4 regions of the Streptomyces sp. NBC_01537 genome follow, and region 1 is predicted to be linked to each of the others. Evidence: riboswitches for the same ligand, from Rfam matches in the RefSeq annotation. Region 1 holds a riboswitch; each other region holds the start of a gene.
The links. A riboswitch is a leader RNA that binds a small molecule or an ion and turns the genes downstream of it on or off. The one in region 1 is predicted to bind S-adenosylmethionine.
Positions count from the first base shown of each region.

Region 2: it holds a riboswitch for S-adenosylmethionine, as region 1 does, so the genes downstream of both, OG607_RS09545 (putative leader peptide) here and OG607_RS03415 (glutathione S-transferase C-terminal domain-containing protein) in region 1, are expected to answer to the same signal.
Region 3: it holds a riboswitch for S-adenosylmethionine, as region 1 does, so the genes downstream of both, thrC (threonine synthase) here and OG607_RS03415 (glutathione S-transferase C-terminal domain-containing protein) in region 1, are expected to answer to the same signal.
Region 4: it holds a riboswitch for S-adenosylmethionine, as region 1 does, so the genes downstream of both, OG607_RS34525 (aminotransferase class V-fold PLP-dependent enzyme) here and OG607_RS03415 (glutathione S-transferase C-terminal domain-containing protein) in region 1, are expected to answer to the same signal.

Region 1 is NZ_CP109392.1:675,901-680,009, reverse strand. It holds gene OG607_RS03430 (NtaA/DmoA family FMN-dependent monooxygenase) at 1-416, opposite strand, end outside; gene OG607_RS03425 (LLM class flavin-dependent oxidoreductase) at 440-1,681, opposite strand; gene OG607_RS03420 (putative leader peptide) at 1,789-1,920, opposite strand; SAM riboswitch class IV at 1,959-2,071, opposite strand; gene OG607_RS03415 (glutathione S-transferase C-terminal domain-containing protein) at 2,036-2,830, opposite strand; SAM riboswitch class IV at 3,038-3,182, opposite strand; SAM riboswitch class IV at 3,288-3,396, shown strand; gene OG607_RS03410 (amino acid ABC transporter permease) at 3,710-4,109, shown strand, end outside.
Region 2 is NZ_CP109392.1:2,055,659-2,059,767, forward strand. It holds gene OG607_RS09540 (ABC transporter substrate-binding protein) at 1-1,210, opposite strand, end outside; gene OG607_RS09545 (putative leader peptide) at 1,403-1,522, opposite strand; SAM riboswitch class IV at 1,554-1,663, opposite strand; gene OG607_RS09550 (maleylpyruvate isomerase family mycothiol-dependent enzyme) at 1,769-2,566, opposite strand; gene OG607_RS09555 (dioxygenase) at 2,608-3,375, opposite strand; gene OG607_RS09560 (MarR family winged helix-turn-helix transcriptional regulator) at 3,572-4,069, shown strand; gene yjfF (galactofuranose ABC transporter, permease protein YjfF) at 4,104-4,109, opposite strand, start outside.
Region 3 is NZ_CP109392.1:5,577,554-5,581,662, forward strand. It holds gene OG607_RS25795 (trehalose-6-phosphate synthase) at 1-847, opposite strand, end outside; gene OG607_RS25800 (glucosyl-3-phosphoglycerate synthase) at 1,036-2,001, opposite strand; SAM riboswitch class I at 2,240-2,373, shown strand; gene thrC (threonine synthase) at 2,391-3,680, shown strand; gene OG607_RS25810 (ubiquitin-like small modifier protein 1) at 3,724-3,999, shown strand.
Region 4 is NZ_CP109392.1:7,494,513-7,498,621, forward strand. It holds gene trpD (anthranilate phosphoribosyltransferase) at 1-857, shown strand, start outside; SAM riboswitch class IV at 1,616-1,732, shown strand; gene OG607_RS34525 (aminotransferase class V-fold PLP-dependent enzyme) at 1,834-3,162, shown strand; gene OG607_RS34530 (Lrp/AsnC family transcriptional regulator) at 3,181-3,462, opposite strand; gene OG607_RS34535 (rhomboid family intramembrane serine protease) at 3,459-4,109, opposite strand, start outside.

The DNA of each region.
Region 1 (4,109 bases):
AAGTTCTCGCCGGTGAAGGCGTCCCAGGAGGTGACGACGTTCCAGGCGGCGCGGCCGTCGGAGAGGTGGTCCAGGCTGGCGAACTGGCGGGCCACCTCGTAGGGCTCGTTGAAGGTGGAGTTGATGGTGCCGGTCAGGCCGAGGCGTTCGGTGACGGCAGCCAGGGCGGCCAGGACCGTGAAGGTGTCGGGGCGTCCGACGACATCCAGGTCGTAGATCTGCCCGCCCTGCTCGCGCAGCCGCAGGCCTTCGGCCAGGAACAGGAAGTCGAACTTGGCGCGCTCGGCGGTCCGCGCGAAGTGCGCGAAGGAGCTGAACTCGATGTGGCTGCCGGCCTGCGGGTCACTCCACACGGTGGTGTTGTTGACGCCGGGGAAGTGTGCGGCGAGGTGGATCTGCTTGAGCGGCTTGCTCATGGTCGTCGTACGGTCCTTCCGGATCAGGCGGAGACGGCGGCGTTCGCGGCTTCGCTCGCGGTGGCGGCGTAGCGGTTCGCGGGGCGGGGCAGGCCGAGCAGTGCGCGCAGGGTGCCGGCCTCGTACTCGGTGCGGAAGGCGCCGCGGCGCTGGAGTTCGGGCACGAGGCGGCGGGTGATCTGCTCCAGGTCGTGCGGCAGGGCGGCGGGCCGCAGCCGGAAGCCGGTGAGTCCGGCCTCGGCCCATTCCTGGAGGAGGTCGGCGAGTTGGGCCGGGGTCCCGGTGAAGACCTGGGCGTCGCTGCGGTATTCGGTGCCGGCGCGCTCGTCCAGGCGGGCCTTGCGCTCGGCCGCGGCCGCGGGGTCGTCGTCGAGGAGGACCACGAGGTCGCCGAGGACGTGCACCGTCCCACCGGCGCGGCCGGCGGCGGCCTGTTCGGTACGGATCTCGGCGACGATGTTCCGGGCGTCGTCGGCGTCGCGCGGCGTGACGAATCCGAGGTCGGCCGAACGGGCGATCAGCCGGTAGGGGACACTCGCGTGCCCCAGCGCCGCCACGACCGGCTGGCCCTGGGGCGGGCGCGGGGTGATCGAGGGGCCCTTGACGCTGAAGTGCCGGCCTTCGAAGTCGATGTAGTGCAGCTTGTCGCGGTCGATGAAGCGGCCGGTGGCGACGTCGCGGATCTCCGCGTCGTCCTCCCAGCTGTCCCAGAGCCGGCGCAACACCTCGACGTAGTCCGCCGCCTCGTCGAAGAGGTCCTTCAGCAGTTCCTGTCCCGTCGCCGAGGCCAGGTCCTCGATGCGCAGCCCCGGCGGCGTACGGCGGCCGAAGTGCGCGGCCTCGTCGTCGCGTCCCGAGACCCTCACCTGGATCCCGGCCCGGCCGGTGCTCACGTAGTCCAGGGTGGCGATCGCCTTCGAGAGGTGGAACGGCTCGGTGTGGGTGAGCACGGCGGTGGGGATCACCCCGATCGCCCTGGTCAGCGGCGCCACCCGGGCGGCAATCAGTACCGCGTCCAGCCGCCCCCGCACCTGGTCGGTGCGCCCGTCCGGCCCCGCGAACCGGGAGGACTGCAGGCTCAGGGAGTCCTCGATGGTCACGAAGTCCAGCAGGCCCCGCTCGGCCTCGGCGACGAGACCGGCCCAGTAGCCGGCGGTGAACAGCTCGTCGCGCCGGGCGTCGGACTCGCGCCAGGCGGCCGGATGCCAGCCGGCGCCGTCGAGGGCGACGGCCAGGTGGAGGGGTGCGTGTGGTGCTCGGGGCATGGGCGAACTGCTTCCTGTGAGCATGCCGAATGATGTCCGCGCCCGTGCTCAGTCGGGGTGGAGGGTCGGCGAAAAGCGGATGAGAAGGCGAGAGGGAGCGAAAGCGCTCAGGCGGTGGTGCGCCGCGCGGCGACGTCTTCGTGGGCCGGACACAGCGCGGCGGCGACACGCTGGAGATCGATGTGCCGCCGCGAATACGTGTTGGTGGTGACCATGGGCCGCTCAGGGGCTCCCCGCACTGCCGTCACCTCCGTCCCGGCCGGCTCACGCCTTCCCGGGCTCGCGCTTGCGGATCCGTTATCGGCTCCGCCGGGTCGTCACCTGGAGCACCCCGCCGCGTGGGAGGGTTGCCGTTCAGCAAGCCAGGGCTTGACGCTGACACTCATGACCTGCCAGCACCGTAACCCGGCTTTGGTCTCCGACACAATCCTTGTCCACTGAACACAGATCATGAGCAGTGTGTTCCCGCTCTCCCTCCGGGCCCGGAATCCGCTGGAAGGCCGGGTGGGCGCTCAGCCGCCGCAGGTACGACCGGAGGCGGTCGCGGCCGGCGATGCGCCGCTGGGTGTCGGCGTCGGCGTCCGCGTGGGCGAGGGCGACCCACACGTCCACGTCCGCGGCGGTCAGTGTCCCGCCCAGCATGTAGGGCCCCGAGGCCAGTTGGGCGTCCAGCAGATCCAGCGCCGTGTCCTGGAGGAGGCCCCCGTCGAGGAGCTCGCGGATGGCGTCGATGTCGGAGGCCAGGCCGTCGGGCCGCAGCCGTGGCGCAGCGGTGTCGTCCGGGGCGGCGAAGTGCAGGGCGAGGTCGTCGAGGATGTCGGGCGTGTGGTTGCTGACGACCCGTCCGCTCCACCGGTCGCACAGCGCGGGTACGGTCAGCGGACCGTCGTAGTGGTGACGGGTGGTCTCGTAGGCCGTGCGCAGAGCCGCCGCCGCGAGCGCGTCGCAGGCGCCCGCCGGGTCGGACAGGACCGTGGTGCCGACCGAGTCCTCCAGCCCGAGCAGGCCGAGGGTGATGGAGACCCGCAGCGAGAGCGGACAGCCGGGCGAGAGATACAGGTGGTAGCGGTGCGGCGCGGGGTAGAAACCGAGGCTCGGACCGGCACCGATCCGGTCGCGGAAGCGCAGGGAGGTGAAAGTCTCGGACATGGCTCTCTCCATGGGTGCGGTAGTTGCGGACCGTTCGGACCCTTCGGATCAGACGGTCGGAGAGCAGCCGTTGCGGAGACGGAGCAGATCGATGTGGCGGCGCCTGGTCAGCAAACGCGGGCGCGGCAGCGGCGTCGGCGTCGGCTGGAAGTCATGCGATGTCCTGGGCATCTGCGCCGGTCCCGTCCTCGGGCCTCGCGGGACGCGAGACCGCACTTGCCCCACCGCACCGGCGGGACCTGGTCGTCACCCGGGGCACCCCGTCGCGGTGGAAGGGTTGCCTGTCAGCGGGCCGGGGCCGATGACCCACCGAGCAGAGGTTCCTGCCCGGCGAGCGCTGACAATCGTGACCGTCGTCCATCAGTGTGAGCGCGGCCCGATGGACGGTCAAGAAGGCATCGCGGCTGAGACGGCGTTGACTTTTCGCCCGTTACCGCCCTACGGTTCGGCGCAGAACGGTCATGAGTGTCAGCGACAAGCCCTGGCTTGCTGACCGGCAACCCTCGCATCGCGGTGGGGTGCCCCAGGTGACGACCCGGCCGAAGGACATTCGGTAAGCGCGAGGCCCCACGGGGCGGAATGGCGATGGTGACGGCGATGTACGCAGGTCCCGGGATGGCCGCATGGCGGCGTCACGGCCGCGTCGCGGCGTACCTGGCCCGCCACATCGACCTGCTCCGTGTCAGCAGCGCACTCTGTACGACCCGCCGCAGCGCCCTCTGTCAGGGCTGACGGCCTCCTGACGCACGCCTTCGGCGTCGTCCTCGTCCTCCTCCCGCCCGATCCTGTTACGGCGTGCTCTCCCACGCCCGGGCATCCCCCTCCGCCGTGCCGTGGTCCTCCCGGCGGCCGGAATGTTCGCGTTCTCTGGAGTTCTCCATGAGTGAGCCCCTTGTCTCCGTCGTGCCTTCCGGCACGACCCTGCCCCCGCCGCGGCCGCTGTCGGCCCAGCGCGTGATTCCGCTGCGGCATCCGGGACGGTGGGTCGCCACCGCTGTCGTACTGGTCGTGGTCGCCCAGATCGCGCACGGGCTGGTCACCAACCCGTTCTACCAATGGGACCGGTTCCAGTACTGGTTCGTCCGCCCGGTGATCGTGGACGGCCTGCTCATCACCCTTGAGGTGACGGCGTACAGCGCTGTGCTGGGCCTGTTGGGCGGCATCCTGCTCGCGCTGGCGAGGCTCTCCAGGAGTCCGGTGCTGCGCGCGGTGAGCTGGATCTACATCTGGCTGTTCCGCTCGGTGCCGCTGATCGTGGTGCTGCTGTTTCTCTACAACT
Region 2 (4,109 bases), 1.4 Mb from region 1:
TCGTGGCCGCGTTGGCGAACCACTTGACGGTCAGGCGCAGCCTGGTGCCGTTCTTCGACCGGATGCCGTCGCTGCCCGCCTTCCAGCCGGCCGAGTCCAGCAGGGACTTGGCCTTCGCCGCGTCGAAGGTCAGGTCCGGGCCGAGGTCCGCGTAGTCCGGTGTGGTGTGCGCCAGGATGCTGGTCGCGGGCTGGGTGCCGGTCGGGAAAACGGCGTCGACGATCTGCTGCCGGTCGATGGCGAACCCGATCGCCTGCCGCACCTTCGTGTCCTTCAGCAGCGGCCGGGAGTTGTTCAGCCCCAGGTTGAACACCACGCCGGGATTGGCCCGCTGTTGCAGGTTCACCCGGCCGCCCTTGAGTGCCGCCTCATTGGCCTTGCCGACGCTGCCGATCGCGTCCACCTGCCCGGACTGGAGGCTGCCGGTGCGCACCCCCGCCTCGGGCACCACCTTGAACACCAGCTTGTCCAGGTACGCCTCGCCCTTCTTGGTCCACAGCGAGGAACCCCAGGCGTACTTGCCGCGCTTGGCCAGGTTGATCGACTGGTTCTGCACGTAGCTCTTCAGCACGAACGGCCCGGAGCCGACCACACCCTTGCTGCACTTCTCCTGCGGGCTCTCCTTCGCACTCGCCGACGACTCGATACCCAGCGAGTGCGTCGACGTGGCCTGCAGGAACTGTGCGTTGGGCTGCCCGAACTTGACGCGGACCGTGAGCGGGTCGACGACGGTGGTGCTCTGCAGGCCGCTCAGGTACCCCTCGGCCAGCACGCCCAGGGCGCCGAGCTTCGGCACCGCGTCGAAGTTGTCCTTGACCACCTGCGCGGTCAGCGGTGACCCGTCGCTGAAGGTGACACCCGATCGCAGGTGGAAGGTGAACGTCGTCGCGTCCGAGCTGATGTCCCAGCTCTTCGCCAGCCACGGCACTATCTTGCCGGTCCTGGGGTCCTGGTCGGTGAGCGAGTCCACGATCTGCCGCAGCGAGTAGATCGTGTCGTTGCTGCCCACCTGCTGCGGATCCACGCAGCCGGCATCGGAGCCCACCGCGAACGTCAGCGTGCCACCGGCCTTGGCCTGGCCCCCGTCGCCGCCCGAGCCGGAGCTGCTCCCGCTGCTCGACGAGCAGGCGCTCAGCGACAGTACGGCGGCCGTCACGAGCGCGGCCGGCGCGGTCCACCGGGTGGCTCTGGAATCCGGATGCGGTTTCACGGAATCGTTTCTCCTACTCGAAAGTCACCAGGCACGCGCCCATGCGGAGATGCGGACATGGCGGACCGCGTGTGCGGTCGACCCAATCCGGGTCAAGAGGGTTCAGACAGGAAAGGTCCGTGAGAGCCCGCAGAGCGCTGCCCGCGGAAGCCGAAACGGACGACAGACGTCAGTCAGGAGGGTGGGACGCGGTCAGCCGTGACACAGGCAGCTGGTGATGCGCTGCAGGTCGATGTGACGTCGGCGGGAGAACCGGGAGAACGCGGGCGCGGTCGCGATCGAGGCGTTCAGGTCGACACTGTGCCGCACCATGATCCTCCAGATCTCGGACCCCGGTCACGGGGCCACGCGCTTGCAGAGCCAGCGACCCTGCCGGGCTTTCACCTGGAGCACCCCACCGCGTACGAGGGTTGCCGGTCAGCAAGCCAGGGCTTGACGCTGACACTCGATGCCGCATGCAACTTTACTGAGGGCCGCCGTCATCCGTCAACGGCGGTCGGCTAGATGAGCAATGGACCGGCCGTCAGCCGCGCAGGGCTGACGGCCGGAACCGGCAGGTCAGAAGCCGGGGAAGACGCGGCGCAGGTCGTCCAGGGTGATCGCGTCGCCGGTGAGCGCGACGGTGGCGGGGGTGTGGTGCGGGGCGTGGCGGCCGGTGACGGCGCGGAGCCACCACTCGGCGGGGGCGGTGAGGACGGCGTCGGGCTCGGCGGGGGTGTCGGTGAGGGCGGCGGTGTCGTGGAGGCCGAGGCCGAAGGAGCGGTCCGGGGCGGTGACATGGACGGCGAGGGCGACCTGGCGGCCGTCGAGGGCGGCCGGCTTGCCGAGGAAGCCGATGAGCATGGCGATCTGGTCGAGCAGCAGCTCGGTCGCCTCAGGCGCCAGGGCAGCCGTGGGGTCGAAGCCGACCTTGACATCCCAGGCGTGGTGGGCGAATTCGCTGAGCCGCAGGCCGCCGGCGGTGGCCACGTCGACCGGGGCGGGCAGGAAGCCCAGGTCGATGCGCAGGTCGGCGCGGGCGGCGGCGTCGAGGCCCTCGTAGCGCAGGACGAGGGCCTCGTTGGCGGTGAGGAAGCCCTCGGCGCGCTCGGCCGGCGACATGGCGTTCCAGCGGGCCCAGACGGACTGGTTGAACTCGCCGCCGGGGTTGCCCGTGCCTGCGACAGCGCCTTCGAGGGTGGCGAGGCCGATCTCCGCGCCGCTGCCGAGGTGGCTCAGGACCTGGGATATGTCCCACTCCGAGGCGCCCGAGGGGCGCGCGAGGTCGTCAGAGGTGAACCCGCCCACCAGGGCGGCGAGTTCGTCGTGGCCGGTGCGCAGGGCCTTGATGGTCGCTTCGGCGCGGTCGGTCGTCATGGCAGTCGTCTCCGATGATGGTCTGGCGGTCTGTCGGTGTGTTACGCGGCCTGGAAGGAACGCTTGGAGAAGCCGATCGCGTAGCCGTCGACGGCGGTCTCCACCGCCCGGTCGGCCCGGGTGGCGGCGCCCAGGGTGACGAACAGCGGGATGAAGTGGTCGGCGGTGGGGTGGGCGTAGGGCATGCCGGGCGCCTTGGAGCGGTAGGCGGCGAGTTCGTCGACGTCGCCGCGGGCGAGCGCGTCGGCCGCCCAGGCGTCGAAGTCCGAGGACCAGGAGGGCACGGCGCCGGCGAGCATCTCGCGGGTGATGAACGGCAGGCCGTGGGTCATGAAGCCGGAGCCGATCACCAGGACGCCCTCCTCCCGCAGCGAGCGCAGCCGCGCGCCGATCGCCAGGAGCCCGTCGGGGTCCTGCGTGGGCATGCTGAGCTGGAGGACGGGGATGTCGGCGAGGGGGTACATGACCTTGAGCGGCACCCAGGCCCCGTGGTCGAGCCCGCGGCTCCGGTGCTGGTGGAGCGGTACGCCGTCGGGCATCGTCCCGGCCACCCGCCGCGCGAGAGCGCTCGCGTCGGGGGTGTCGTACGTCATCGTGTAGTACCGCCGGTCGAAACCGCCGAAGTCGTACACCAGCGGGGTGTGCGCGGCGGGGGCCGACAGGGTGAGCGACTCGGACTCCCAGTGCGCGGAGACGATCAGGATGCTCCGGGGCCTGGGGAGGGCCTGCGCCCAGCCGAAGAGCTCCCGCATCCAGTGTTCGTCGTCGAAGAGCGGGGGCGCGCCGTGGCTGATGTAGAGCGAGGGCAGCGGCCCGTCCTCGGGCGTCCAGTCGCGCTGGGCGCGGGCGGCGGGGAGCGCATGGACGAGGAACTCGTCGAACGCCCCGGCGGGCACCGCCGGATTCAGGATGGAGTTCATGGGCGCACACCTTCACTTGACGCTTCAAGTCGCACCCTAGGAGTCGATCACTTGAATCGTCAAGTGAATGTCTATACTCGGCACCATGGAGCCGACCGCAGACCCGACGACGACCGAGCCCCGCTGGCTGACCCCCGGCGAGAAGGACGTCTGGATGGCACTGGCCGGCGTCGTGATCAAGCTGCCGGCCGCGCTGGACGCACAACTGCAGCGCGACGCGGGCCTGTCGCACTTCGAGTATCTGGTGCTGGCCGCGCTGTCCGACGCACCCGGCAGGCTGCTGCGCATGAGCCACCTCGCCGATCTCGTCAAGGGCTCACTGTCCCGGCTCTCCCACGTCGTCAAGCGGCTCGAACAGCGCGGCTGGGTCCGCCGCGAAGCCTGCCCCTCGGACGGCCGCTACACCAACGCCATCCTCACCGACGACGGCTACGCCAAGGTCGTCGCCTCCGCGCCCGGCCATGTCGAGACCGTCCGCGCGCTGGTCTTCGACGCCCTCGGCGACGAACAGCTCGGCCAACTGCGCTCCGCCTGCGGCGGGATCCTCAGCCGGATCGACGCACCCGAACGCCGCACGGGCTGAAGTCAGCCCGTCCGGCGTTCGAGCACGGAACCCGTCAGCG
Region 3 (4,109 bases), 4.9 Mb from region 1:
GGAGGGCGGCGAGGCGCTCCTCGACGTCGGGGCGGTGGGAGCGGGCCCGCAGGAAGTCGGCGTCGGCGCCGAGGCCGTGGACGCCGATGCGGGTGGTGCGGCCCTCGTGGGTGACGGTGACGGCGCCCTGGTCGCGGATGACGGAGGCGCCCAGGACGCGTTCGCAGCAGTCGGTGAAGGCGTCGGCCCAGCGGGTGGTGAGGAAGGCGGCGCGGTCGGCGCCCAGGATGCCGGTGAGGACGGCGGCGGCGACGTCGTCGGGCAGCAGGCGGAAGTAGTCCGGCGGCGCCCACGGGGTGTGCGAGAAGTGGCCGATGTGCAGGTCGGGGCGGCGGGCGCGCAGCAGCTTGGGCACGAGGGCCAGGTGGTAGTCCTGCACGAGCACGGCGGCGCCGTCGGCGGCCTCCTCGGCGAGGGCGTCGGCGAAGGCGGCGTTGTAGGCCTCGTACGCGGCCCACTCGCTGCGGAAGTCCGCGTCGAAGACGGGCTCCAGCGGGGTCTGGAAGAGCATGTGGTGCACGAACCACAGGACGGAGTTCGCGATGCCGTTGTAGGCGGCGGCGAAGGTGTCCGGGTCGATGTCCAGCATGCGCACGTGCTGGCCGCCGCTGTCCGCCGGGTCGAGGCGCCCGCGCTCCGCGCGGCGTACGGCTTCGCGGTCGCCGTCGCCCAGTGCGGCGCAGACCCAGACGGCGTCCGCGTCGGGGCCGATCGCGCTTAGGCCGGAGACGAGGCCACCGCCGCCGCGTTTGGCGGTGAGCGAGGCGTCCTCCTTGTGGAGGGCGTACGACACGGGGCCTCGGTTGGACGCGACCAGTACCCGGGCGGCATGCGTTGCGGCGACCATGCGGCCAGCCTAGCGGCGATCATCCATCGGGGTCGGGGGCAGGCCGTGCGTGGGCGGCCTTGCGTCCGTGGCCGGGTTGTGCCCACCCTCCCCCACAGCTTCGCGTGGGGGGACCCCCACCTCGCTGCGCTCGCCGTGCGGAACGCCTGCCCACAACCCGGCAAGGGCTGGGGGCAGGCGGGCGCCCACTACGCCGCCTTGCGCTTGGCGTATTCCGGGACGGTGAGCATCGGCGGACGCTCCTCCGTCGCGACGTCGTGGACGCGGGGGGTGAAGCCGTCCTCGTCGCGGTCGAACTGGGTGAGGACGGGCCGCACGAGGTGCCCACGGGCGAGCCGGAGCTGAGCCGTGCGGTAAATCGTGGCGGCCATCCGGCCCAGGGCCTGGCTGTCCTGGTGGCGGTGGTGGCGGACGCCGACGTCGACCTGGGCGAGGGCGTCGAGCCCGACGGTGTTGAGGGAGTCGATGAGCATGCCGATCTCGACGCCGTAGCCGACGGGGAAGGGGAGCTGCTCAAGGAGTGAGCGCCGGGCGGCGTACTCGCCGCCGAGGGGCTGGACGAAGCCGGCGAGCTGGGGCCAGTGCATGTTGAGCAGGGGCCTGGCGACCAGCTCGGTGACCCGGCCGCCGCCGGCCGGAACCACCGTGCCGCCGGTTTCCAGGGGGCGGTCGTACATGGCCTTGACCAGCTGGACGCCGGGGTCGGTCAGGAGCGGCCCGATGATGCCGGAGACGAAGCGGGAGTCGAAGTCGCGCAGGTCGGAGTCGACGAAGGCGACTATCTCGCCGCTGGTGGCCAGCAGGGAGCGCCACAGGACCTCGCCCTTGCCGGGCAGGGCCGGCAGCCGGGGGAGTATCGAGTCGCGGTGGACGACGGTCGCGCCGGCGGCCTCGGCGATGGCGGCGGTGCGGTCCGTGGAGCCGGAATCCATCACCACCAGCTCGTCGACGAGCGGTACGGCATCACTCATGAGCTCGCGGCGAATCGTTTCCACGATGGCCCCGACGGTGGCTTGCTCGTTGAGCGCGGGCAGGACGACGCTCACCGTCCCGCTCGGGCCGGCCGAGCGTTTGGCGGCGAGAAGTGCGGAAATCGGCCGGCGGTCTGCTGACCACGACCTGCGCTGCAACCAGCGGGCTACCTCGTCGAGCACGTGCGGCTCCGTTCTGTCGGAGATGTCCCCCCTCCGGCAGGGCGGCCTGTCACATCTGTCTCGATGGACGGACTACCTATGACCAGGTTCGGGGTCGTCGGTTACAGTCTTGAACACGAGACATGACCATCGTATGTCCGCGATGATCAGCGTTTGTTACGTTTGAGCACGGCGGACGACACGGCACATGTCACGACGCACGACCACAAATGCGGGGACGCTACACCACCCGCCATACCGCTCATCCAGAGGGGCAGAGGGAACGGCCCGTTGAAGCCCCGGCAACCCTCCCGCCGACCGCGCACGCGAGGTCCAGGTGGGGACGGTGCCAATTCCGTCTCGCGGCGAAATGCGCCGCGGGGAAGATGAGGAGAAAGGGCCTCGCCTCCATGGCTGCGCAGACCATCGAAACCGCTGTCACCACCCCCTCCGCCTTCGGGCCCGCCGCCGCGCTGTCCTGTCGCGAGTGCGGCACGCGCTTCCCGCTGACGCCGGTCTTCGCCTGCGAGGAGTGTTTCGGGCCGCTCGAAGTGGCGTACGACCTCCCGACCGGCGACCCGGAGTCCCTGCGCAAGCAGATCGAGGCCGGGCCGAACAACATCTGGCGTTACGCGCCCCTGCTGCCCGTCCCGGCGGACGTGGCGGACAAGCCGAACCTCAACCCCGGCTTCACCAAGCTGGTCAAGGCCGACAACCTGGCCCGCGAGCTGGGCATCACCGGCGGCCTGCACATCAAGGACGACTCCGGCAACCCGACCCACTCCTTCAAGGACCGGGTCGTCGCCATCGCCCTGGAGGCCGCCCGCACCTTCGGCCTCACCACCTTGTCCTGCTCCTCCACCGGCAACCTGGCGGGCGCGGTCGGCGCCGCCGCCGCTCGCGCCGGATTCCGCTCGTGCGTCTTCATCCCGCACGACCTGGAGGCGGGCAAGGTCGTCATGGCCGCGGTCTACGGCGGCGAGCTGGTCGGCATCGAGGGCAACTACGACGACGTCAACCGCTTCTGCAGCGAGCTGATCGGCGACCCGATCGGCGAGGGCTGGGGCTTCGTCAACGTCAATCTGCGCCCCTACTACGGCGAGGGCTCCAAGACGCTCGCGTACGAGATCTGCGAGCAGCTCGGCTGGCGGCTCCCGGACAACATCGTGATCCCGATCGCCTCCGGCTCCCAGCTCACGAAGATCGACAAGGGCCTGCAGGAGCTGATCAAGCTAGGGCTGGTCGCCGACAAGCCCTACAAGATCTACGGCGCCCAGGCCGAGGGCTGCTCGCCGGTCTCCACCGCCTTCAAGGCCGGGCACGATGTCGTACGCCCGCAGAAGCCGAAGACCATCGCCAAGTCGCTTGCGATCGGCAACCCGGCCGACGGCCCGTACGTGCTCGACATCGCCCGCCGCACGGGCGGCGCGGTCGAGGACGTCACCGACGAGCAGTGCGTGGACGCGATCAAGCTGCTGGCCCGGACCGAGGGCATCTTCGCCGAGACGGCGGGCGGGGTGACGGTCGGCGTCCTGAAGAAGCTGATCGAGAACGGCCAGCTGGACCCGGCCGCCGAGACGGTCGTCCTGAACACCGGCGACGGCCTGAAGACGCTCGACGCCGTCGCCGAGACGACCGGCCCGACAGCGACGATCAAGCCCAGCGTGGACGCGTTCCGCGCGGCGGGTCTGGCCCACTGATTCCCACTGACCGCCTGCACCGACTGAAGGTGAACCCCGAATCATGAGCGCTTCCGTACGCATCCCGACCATCCTTCGTACGTACACCGACGGAAAGGCCGAGGTGCCGGCCGACGGCGCGACCCTGGCCGAGGTCATCGAGTCGCTGGAGAAGAACCACCCGGGCATCTCCGCCCGCGTGCTGGACGACACGGGCAAGCTGCGCCGCTTCGTGAACGTGTACGTGAACGACGACGACGTCCGCTTCTCCGAGGGCCTGCTGACGGCGGTCGCGGACGGCGCGAGCGTCTCGATCATCCCGGCGGTCGCCGGAGGCTGACGAAGCCCGCGCAGGTGCCCCGTCCTCCGTGGGGAGGACGGGGCACCTGTGTGCTGAGCGGTAGTTGAATGGCGGTACAGTTGCCCTGGAATCCCGCGCAACTCAATTCC
Region 4 (4,109 bases), 6.8 Mb from region 1:
TCGGATTCGTCGACTCGATGTACGCGCACGCCGAGCCGCTGGACATCCCCGGCCCGGCCGTCGACATCGTCGGGACGGGCGGCGACCGCGCCAAGACGGTGAACATCTCGACCATGTCCGCGATCGTCATCGCCGGTGCCGGTGTGAAGGTCGTCAAGCACGGCAACCGCGCCGCGTCCTCCGCGAGCGGTTCGTCGGATGTGCTGGAGCGGCTCGGGATCAACCTCGACCTGGCCCCGGCGCGGGTCGCCGCGGTCGCCGAGGAGGTCGGCATCACGTTCTGCTTCGCGGCGAAGTTCCACCCCGCGATGCGGTTCGCCGCCCCGACGCGGCGCGATCTGGGTATTCCGACGACCTTCAATCTGCTTGGGCCGCTGACCAATCCCGCCCGCGTCACCTCGTCCGCGGTGGGGTGCTTCGACACCCGGATGGCGGGGCTGATCGCGGGCGTCCTGGCGCGGCGGGGTTCGTCTGCGTTGGTTTTCCGCGGTGACGACGGGCTTGATGAGCTGACCACCACGGCCACCTCCCAGGTGTGGGTCGTGCGGGGCGGCGAGGTCGAGCAGGTGCCTTTCGACCCGCGGGACGTGGGGATTGAGCTGGTGCCGGTGGAGGCACTGCGGGGCGCCGACGCGGAGTACAACGCGGATGTCGCGCGGCGTGTGCTGGCCGGCGAGGCCGGTCCGGTGCGGGACGCGGTGCTGCTCAACTCGGCTGCGGCGCTTGTGGCGTTCGAGCCGGGCGGGGGGACGCTCACCGAGCAGATCGCGGCTGGGATCGAGCGGGCGAAGGAGTCGATCGACTCCGGGTCGGCCGCGAAGACGCTGGAGCGGTGGGCTGCGGCCACGCAGGCGTAGGCCCGGTTTGACGGTGCCGGTCCGGGGCCTCCGGGGTGGGGGTCCTGGACCGACATATTTACGTGCGTGACGGGCAGTTCGCAGCCTTGCCCGGCATGCCGCACGCAAATATGCGGAGCGTCCAGGACCCCCACCCCTGCGACCCCGGCCCTCCCGTCCGTTGTCGGCGGACGGAGTCCGGCGCAGCCGCTCGAAGCCAGCGCAGCGCCCGCGAGGGCGGCGTCCAGGATAGGAATCCCCCACCCCTGCGACCCCGGCCCTCCCGTTCGTTGTCGGCGGACGGAGTCCGGCGCAGCCGTCCGAAGCCAGCGCAGCGCCCGCGAGGGCGGCGTCCGGGATAGGAGTCCCCCACCCCTGCGACCCCGGCCCTCCCGTTCGTTGTCGGCGGACGGAGTCCGGCGCAGCCGCTCGAAGCCAGCGCAGCGCCCGCGAGGGCGGCGTCCAGGATAGGAATCCCCCACCCCTGCGACCCTGGCCCTCCCGTTCGTTGTCGGCGGACGGAGTCCGGCGCAGCCGCTCGAAGCCAGCGCAGCGCCCGCGAGGGGGCGTCCGGGATAGGAGTCCCCCACCCCTGCGACGCCGGCCCTCCCGTTCGTCGGTGGCTTTCCCGCCGTCGTGGGGCACCTATTGAGCCCGTCCGGCGATTGAGGACACGCCCGGAGGGCGTTCGGGGTCTGGGGCGGAGCCCCAGGGGCGGGCCGTCCGGGATGCGGACGCCCCGGTTGCCCGCGCGGCAGCGCGTGGCATACTTCTCGTCAGGTCACGAGTGACAGCGCAAAGGCCCCGGCTCGCTGTCCGGCAACCCTCCTTCTGCGGCGGGGTGCCCCGGGTGATGACCAGGCTGTGAGCAGCAAGGCTCACGGCAAGCGCGGATCGATCCGGGAGTTCTCCGATGAGCAAGCGAATGCGATAGGGCCGCTCGGCCCAAATCCTCGTCCTTCGTGTTTTTCTCCGCTTTGCCCACAGGAGCTTCGCCATGTCTGTCGACCAGTCTGTTTGTGCGCCTCTGCCCGTTCTCGGCCGGGATGTCCTCGTGCCGATCGTGACCGGTGGCGAGGTCACCTACGCGGCCCTGGACTACGCCGCCAGCGCGCCCGCGCTGCAGCGCGTGTGGGACGACGTGGCCGCCTACGCGCCGTACTACGGCAGCGTGCACCGGGGGGCGGGGTATCTGTCGCAGTTGTCGACGGATCTGTTCGAGCAGAGCCGGGTCACGGTCGCGGAGTTCCTGGGGTGCCGGGCGGATGACCAGGTGGTGTTCACGCGGTCCACGACGGATTCGCTGAACCTGCTGGCCGGGGCCGTTCCGGCGGGCACGAAGGCGTACGTGTTCGAGACCGAGCACCATGCCTCGCTGCTGCCGTGGCGGGACGCGGATGTCACGTACCTGAGCGCGCCGCGCAGCCCGGGCGAGGCGGTTGCCGCGCTGGACGCGGCGCTGGCGGGGCGGGAGCCGGGTCCGGCGCTGGTGTGTGTGACGGGTGCTTCGAATGTCACCGGCGAGATCTGGCCCGTACGGGAGCTGGCGGCGGCCGCGCATGCGCATGGGGCGCGGATCGTGCTCGACGCGGCGCAGTTGGCGCCGCATCACCCGGTGGATGTCGCCGAGCTGGATGTGGACTGGGTCGCTTTCTCCGGGCACAAGCTGTACGCGCCCTTCGGGTCGGGCGTGCTGGCGGGGCGGGCGGACTGGCTGCGGGAGGCCGAGCCGTATCTGGCGGGCGGCGGCGCTTCGCGGAAGGTGGCGCGGCGCGGTGACGGTGGCGTGGATGTGGAGTGGCACGAGACGGCTGCCCGGCATGAGGCGGGTTCGCCCAATGTGATCGGGGTCTACTCGATCGCTTCGGCGTGCCGCGCGCTGACCGAGGCCGGGTTCGACCGGCTGGTGGAGCGGGAGCAGGAGCTGGTGGGGCGGGTGCGGGCCGGGCTGGCGGAGGTGCCCGAGGTGAAGGTGCTCTCGCTTTTCGGGGATGACGCTCCGAGGGTCGGTGTCATCTCGTTCGTGGTGCGGGGCTGGAACAGCTCGCACTTCGCCGCTGCTTTGTCGGCTGAATACGGCATCGGTGTGCGGGACGGTCTGTTCTGCGCCCACCCGCTGGTTCGTACGCTGCTCGGTGACGACCGCCAGGAGCCCGGGGACTGTGGTGGAGACGCCTCGCTGAACGCCATCCGGGTCTCCTTCGGCGCGGGTACGCCCGATGAGCACGTCGACCGCTTTCTGGCGGCCGTCGCCGAGCTCGTGCGGGACGGTGCGAAGTGGAACTACCGCACGGAGAACGGCCGCTGCGTTCCGGCCCAGGACTGACAGGGACCTGAAGGGACGCTACGCGTCCAGGCCGATGGAGAACGCGGCCTCGAGGTCGTGCTGGGAGTAGGTGCGGAACGCCACGTGGGTGTCCGTGGCCTCGACGCCGGGGATCTTGCTGATGCGGCCGGGGATGACATCGGCGAGGTCGTCGTGGCGGGCGACCCGGACCATGGCGACGAGGTCGTAGGTGCCGGTGACGGAGTAGACCTCGCTGACGCCGTCGAGGGCGGCGATGGATTCCGCGATTTCGGGGATCCGGTCGACGCTGGTCTGGATGAGGACGATCGCGGTGATCACGGCTGAGGTTCTCCTTGGGTGGCCTGGGTCGTGCCCGGCGGGGCGGGCGCGGGCTCAAGCTTAGGGGGTCGGCGGAAGCACACCCAGGTGCAGAGGAAGCCGAAGAGGAAGCCGACGATGTGGGCCAGGTAGGCGACGTCGGGGCCGGAGCGGGTGGTCTGGGAGGCGAGCCACTGGAGGGCGAACCAGAAGCACAGGACCATCCAGGCGGGGAAGCGCAGGGGGAGGAAGAAGAGGAACGGGAAGAGGCTGGTGACCCGGGCCTTGGGATAGAGGAAGAGGTAGGCGCCGAGGACACCGGAGATCGCCCCGGAGGCGCCGACGAGGGTCTGGGCGGAGCCGGCGTGGGCGGCGGCGAAGCCGTATGTGGCGAGGTAGCCGGCGACGACGTAGAAGAGGAGGAAGCGGGCACGGCCCATGCGGGCCTCGACGTTGTCGCCGAAGACGTAGAGGAAGAGCAGGTTGCCGAGCAGGTGCACCCAACTGCCGTGGACGAACAGGGCGGTGAGGACCGAGAGGAACGGCGACTTGGTGAAGGGCGCGGCCGTGCAGTGGCGGGGGAGGGAAAGGCGGCCGCTGGGGAGGCGGCCGTGCCAGAGCTCGTCGGGGATGACGCCCCAGTGGGCGAAGTAGGCGCTCTGCTCGCA